Linked DNA regions of Paraflavitalea devenefica. The protein of the gene in region 1 interacts with the protein of each later gene in a pairwise test. Links are inferred from orthologs where the notes say so. Each region holds a gene or a part of one and is shown in the gene's direction. Other genes may lie near its edges.

The links. The genes of interacting proteins can lie anywhere in the genome.
Region 2: the proteins of nusG (region 1) and rho interact in binary tests that used the Escherichia coli proteins (3 or more experiments, as listed by UniProt). The link is inferred for Paraflavitalea devenefica from one-to-one orthologs.

Annotation. Positions count from the first base shown.
Region 1 is NZ_JAARML010000003.1:582,544-585,572, forward strand. Bases 26-2,979 are described here. They hold nusG (transcription termination/antitermination protein NusG), read left to right. Parts: upstream 26-1,194; coding sequence 1,195-1,764; downstream 1,765-2,979. Other genes in these bases: tuf (elongation factor Tu), read left to right, coding at 26-662; secE (preprotein translocase subunit SecE), read left to right, coding at 1,001-1,195; HB364_RS32945 (hypothetical protein), read right to left, coding at 1,895-2,341; rplK (50S ribosomal protein L11), read left to right, coding at 2,711-2,979. In the rest of the region: more of tuf, read left to right, coding at 1-25; more of rplK, read left to right, coding at 2,980-3,029. UniProt on the Escherichia coli protein: Part of the processive rRNA transcription and antitermination complex (rrnTAC). The complex forms an RNA-chaperone ring around the RNA exit tunnel of RNA polymerase (RNAP).
Region 2 is NZ_JAARML010000001.1:1,418,172-1,421,186, forward strand. The notes cover bases 44-2,983. They hold rho (transcription termination factor Rho), read left to right. Parts: upstream 44-640; coding sequence 641-2,326; downstream 2,327-2,983. Other genes in these bases: HB364_RS05780 (2-phosphosulfolactate phosphatase), read left to right, coding at 44-400; HB364_RS05790 (hypothetical protein), read right to left, coding at 2,417-2,983. Also shown: more of HB364_RS05780, read left to right, coding at 1-43; more of HB364_RS05790, read right to left, coding at 2,984-3,015. UniProt on the Escherichia coli protein: Facilitates transcription termination by a mechanism that involves Rho binding to the nascent RNA, activation of Rho's RNA-dependent ATPase activity, and release of the mRNA from the DNA template.

The DNA of each region.
Region 1 (3,029 bases):
CCGGCGCTCTGGCTGGTGAAGAAAAATGGGTAAAAGCTATCGACGAGCTGATGGAAGCTGTTGATACTTACATCCCGCTGCCTCCCCGTCCTGTTGATCAGCCGTTCCTGATGAGTGTGGAAGACGTATTCTCCATCACTGGTCGTGGTACTGTTGCTACTGGTCGTATCGAGCGTGGTCGTATTAAAGTAGGTGAAGCCATCGAGATCGTAGGTCTGATGGATGCTCCCCTGTCTTCTACTGTAACAGGTGTGGAAATGTTCCGCAAACTCCTGGATCAGGGTGAAGCTGGTGACAACGCTGGTCTGCTGTTACGTGGTATTGAAAAGAACCAAATTCGTCGTGGAATGGTACTGGTAAAACCAGGTTCTATCACTCCGCACACTGAATTCAAAGGCGAAGTTTACGTACTGAGCAAAGAAGAAGGTGGCCGTCACACGCCGTTCTTTAACAAATACCGTCCTCAGTTCTATTTCCGTACTACCGACGTAACTGGCGAGGTTGAATTACCTGCTGGTACTGAGATGGTAATGCCTGGCGATAACACTTCACTGACTGTGAAACTGATCCAACCCATCGCGATGGAGAAAGGTCTGAAATTCGCTATCCGTGAAGGTGGCCGTACAGTAGGTGCCGGTCAGGTTACTGATATCATAAAATAAGCACTGCTTTTCCCCTTTTAGGGGTTGAGTATGAAAGCTTAGACGTATATTTGCAAAGTACCTGAACCTTATGGTTCAGGTACTTTGTTCTAAAAAGGAAGTTCTTTACATAGCCCGTTTAAGCCCCTTATACACAAAGGGTTACAAAATCGGGATAAATTGAATACACGGGCATGGTGCAACGGTAGCATACGGGTCTCCAAAACCTTTGATCTGGGTTCGAATCCTAGTGCCCGTGCTAATAATTTGAGAATGAGTTAGTTTGAAAATTTGAAAATGGCGCTTGCCGGTCTTTTCATTTTCAAATTAGCAAATCTTCAAATTTTCAAATTGTTTATATGAACAAAGTAACAACCTACTTCCAGGAATCGTACAAGGAGTTGGTGGAAAAAGTAACCTGGCCTACCTGGGCGCAACTGCAGCAATCTACTATGATTGTGCTGGTGGCTACCCTGCTCATTACAGCCCTTGTGTGGGTAATGGACCTCGCTGCCCAAACCGGCCTTAATTTTATCTATTCATTATTCAAATAATGGAAAATCAAACTATTCAACAACAGGAAACTAAATGGTATGTGCTCCGCGTGGTGAGTGGAAAAGAGCGCAAGGTGAAGGAGTACCTGGATAAAGAGATTTCCCGTGGCGGATGGGGAGAGGTTGTAAAACAGGTTTTTCTTCCGGTAGAGAAAGTATACAAAGTACAGAACGGAAAAAAAGTAATGCGGGAAAGGAACTACTATCCCGGTTACGTGATGATCGAGGTAACAGAAGGAAAACTGTCCGACGATTTGCGCGAAGCCATCAAAAATACCACCAGTGTGATCCACTTCCTCGGTAAGGAAAATCCCATTGCGTTGCGTAAAGCCGAAGTCAATAAAATGCTCGGCAAAATGGATGAAATGGCAGAAGCCGGCGGTGTTAGCATGATCGAGCCATTCATCGTTGGTGAAACCATCAAGATCATCGAAGGACCATTCAACGACTTCAATGGTATTATTGAAGAGGTGAACGATGAGAAGAAGAAACTGAAAGTAACCGTAAAAATATTCGGCCGTTCTACGCCTGTTGAGCTCAACTACATGCAGGTAGAAAAACTAAGCTGATATTGCTACAACACATACCTGATTAAAAGCCACCATGCATATGGTGGCTTTTTTATTATCACACAATGGTGCAAAATAAAAAAGCCTTCCGGCATCAACAGGAAGGCTTACTTATTTTTACCGCGATAGCTTAACGATTATCGTCGTCATCACCTGTTGCAGGCTCATCAGTTGTTGGTTCCTCCATAACTGGTGTAGGCTCATCATATACAGGCTCGTCAATAATCACCGGAGCTGGTGCCGGGGCTTCCACTACCGGAGCGATCACTTTTTTAGGGGCTGATTTTTTCTTGGCTGCTTTTTTCTTCGCAGGTGCTTTCTTGGCTGGCGCCTTTTTAGCAGGTGCTTTCTTGGCAGCTTTTTTCGCAGCTTTCTTCACGGCCTTTTTGGCTGCTTTTTTAGGAGCTGCCTTCTTAGCTGCCTTTTTCTTGGGAGCTGCTTTCTTTTTAGGAGCCGCTTTTTTCTTGGTTACTTTTTTCAGTGCTTTTTTAGCTACTTTTTTGGCTGCCTTTTTCTTGGGGGCAGCCTTCTTTTTAGGAGCAGCTTTTTTAGCTGTTTTTTTCTTTGCTTTGGCCATAGTGTGATATATTTTTTGAGTTGTTCGTGAAAATATATTGCAGCAAGTTGCAATTCAATGCAAAAGCTACGTAGAAAAATTCAAAAAATAAAAATTCATAAGAAGTTTGCCCATTAGAAAACAGTGCGAATTGCAGAATCAGATACAGCTAACGGTAAAATAGACGCGCCCGGAACCCCTGTCTGGCATAACTTTGAGGCATTTCCACGGTACCAGAAAAAGATTTGTTTTTACCATATTTTTCATAACTTTGCGACCCCAATTATAAGTTCTTTATGGTCCCCGCTATACGGGGGTAGAGGAATTTGGGAGACCAAGTATTGGCAATCCAGCCGAAAAAGGTCGTTTGAACCAATAAATCAAAGTAAAATGGCTAAAGAAATTACCGGCTTCGTAAAGCTACAGGCAAAAGGTGGTCAGGCCAATCCGGCGCCTCCTATCGGACCTGCCTTGGGTTCCAAAGGTATCAATATCATGGAATTCTGTAAGCAGTTCAACGCCCGTACGCAAGACAAAATAGGAAAAGTGCTTCCTGTTTTAATCACTGTTTACTCCGACAAGTCTTTCGACTTCGTTATCAAGACTCCTCCCGCTGCTGTTCAGTTATTGGAAGCTGCCAAGCTGCAAAGTGGTTCTAAAGAACCTAACCGCAATAAGGTAGGTAAAGTGAACTGGAACCAGGTTGAGG
Region 2 (3,015 bases), on another replicon or contig:
CATGGCATTGGAGCGGGGAGCGGGGCAGATTGTGACGGGTTCCTTCCCCAACTTGTCTGCGGTATGTGATTACATCATGGATCAGCAGTTGCCGGTAATATTGGGATGTGCAGCGTGGAAAGACCGTGTAAACATTGAAGATACGCTCTTTGCCGGTGCAGTCATCAACCGGGTAAAAGACCATTTTTCCATCAATTGTGACTCTTCACAGATGGCCGAAACTATGTATATAAAGGCTAAGAAAGACCTTTATGGCTTCATGCGGGACAAAAACGCTTCCCATTATCACCGCCTTACCGGGTTTGGGCTGGAAAAGGATATACGCTATTGTTTAACAGAAGATATAGCGAATATTTTGCCCTTTTATGAAGACGGGAAGCTGGTAGTGCATACCCGCTAAAAAGGGGCTGTTTTTTACCACTTATTACAGGAAAGCCTTACCCGGCGGGCCAAAAATTTTTGCTTTTTGTAAATTTGATGTATTATTGTGCCGGAATAGGACTGATAAGTCATACCCGATTCTCTGCTAACTCATCAGTTTTTGTGCATTCCAACTCAATATAAACTCAATTCAAAGATTTTTTTTCAACACACACAAAGATTGGTCTTCTGATCAAGTGTTAAACTCTCAAGTTTTGTTATGTATGATATTCTCCAACTGAACGACATGCTCGTTCCCGAACTGCTTGATATAGCGGAGCAGTTAAAAATTCCTAACTCCAAGAAGCTCGACAAGCAGGGTCTCATCTACAAAATCCTCGACAAACAAGCCGTCCTGGCCAGTGATGAAAAAGGTGCATCAACTGAAGATAAAGGCAAGCGCAAACGCATTATAAAAACCACTACCGCCAATGCTACAGAAGAAGCAGATGTGATGAGTACAGGCGAAGAGAAGAATAAAAAAGAAGTTAAAAAAGAAGCGCCGAAGAAAAAAGCCGCTGAGAAGGTAGTAGTAGCTAAAAAAGCCGCCCGCAAAAAAACCGACGACGATCAACAGGTGCTGGACCTGCCCCCGGTCATACAAGAGGAAGAAGATGATGAGGATGATGATGAAAGGTCAATGCAGCCGGCCCAACAGCAATCCGGCAATGTAATGACCCAGGAAGATGAAGGTGGCCCCGAAGATCAGCCATCCAATGGCAATGGCGGCGGTCAGGACCAGCAACACAAGGCATACCCCCGTCATCGTGAAACAGCCTTCAACATTGAGTTTGACGGTGTTATCCTCGCAGAAGGCGTATTGGAAATGATGCCCGACGGTTATGGTTTCCTGCGCTCTTCCGATTACAACTACCTTTCTTCTCCCGACGATATTTATGTGTCACCTTCACAGATAAAACTGTTTGGTTTAAAAACCGGTGATACCGTATATGGCGCTGTACGTCCTCCCAAGGAAGGCGAAAAATACTTTGCCTTATTGAAAGTGGAAACCATCAATGGTAAAGCGCCGGAAGATGTGCGTGACAGGGTTCCTTTTGATTACCTCACGCCTTTATTCCCATATGAGAAGCTGAACATCTTCACAGCACCCAATGCTTACAGCACCCGTATCATGGACCTGTTCACACCCATTGGTAAAGGACAGCGTGGATTGATCGTGGCGCAACCTAAAACAGGTAAAACAGTATTGCTGAAGGAAGTGGCCAACGCCATCGCCGCCAACCACCCGGAATGCTATCTCATGGTAGTCCTGGTAGATGAGCGCCCTGAGGAAGTTACTGATATGGAACGTAGTGTGAAAGCAGAAGTAATTGCTTCCACCTTCGATGAGCCTGCTGAAAAGCACGTAAAAGTATCTACCATCGCTTTGCAGAAAGCCAAGCGCCTGGTAGAGTGCGGTCACGATGTAGTGATCCTGCTCGATTCCATCACCCGTCTGGCCCGTGCCCACAATACGGTGGCGCCTGCTTCCGGTAAAGTACTTTCCGGTGGTGTGGAAGCCAATGCCATGCAGAAGCCCAAACAATTCTTTGGCGCTGCCCGTAAAATTGAAAATGGCGGTTCTCTGACCATCCTGGCTACGGCCCTTATTGATACCGGCTCTAAAATGGATGAAGTGATCTTTGAGGAATTTAAAGGTACCGGTAATATGGAATTGCAACTGGACCGTCGCCTGGCCAACAGGAGGATCTTCCCGGCTATTGACCTGGTAGCTTCTTCTACCCGCCGTGACGACCTGCTGCTGGAAAAAGAGGTGCTCCAGCGTATGAACCTGCTCCGTGTATATCTCACAGATATGAATACGGAAGAAGCCATGCATGAGCTGCTGCGCCGTATGCGTGGCACCAAGGACAACCAGGAATTCCTGGCCAGCATGAATGGATAATTGTAATGTCAGAGCTTCTCGAAGCCTTAAAATAATAGACCCCGCTGAGTGCGGGGTCTTTTTATTTCGGGTAATTCGTTCTGATTCGTGTTATTTAATCTCCACATTCTTTAACCGCTCTGTTCTCCAGTAACCCATGAGCGGGCCAGCTACCGTAGTATCCGGGATTTCGTAGAGATAATAGGTTTTGGTAGGTATATGGAAACGCCATAGTGTGGCTGTTTTAGCGCCTTTTTCATTTTCCTGTACACCCATCAGCACCAGGGTATTATTGTCCAGCCACGTAGCATCTTCTATGGAACCGCCCGGCCCCAGGAATACCAGGCGCGTTTTTGTTTTGTCGTCTACATCTACCAGGCTTACCTCGCAATCGGGCCCTATTTCATGGCCAATCAGGCGCCCCTTGCTATCTTTCGTGATATCAATATTATAACTGTCCAGGTCAATAAATAGGGAGCTGTCGGGTGAATATTTGAGAAAGGGGCCATAAGAAGCAAAATAATCTTTATCCGGCGTAAAAGCAGCTACCAGCATGGAGTCTTCCTGCCAGGAGCTTACCATCCTGAACTTGCTCCAGTCAAAACCCGCCGCCTTCTTTTTGGCATAACCGGAAAAGCCGGAAGTGCTGAACGATTGGATCGCTTCTGCAGATAACAGCGTGTCGAGCGTTTCCGTTACGGAATCTTCCC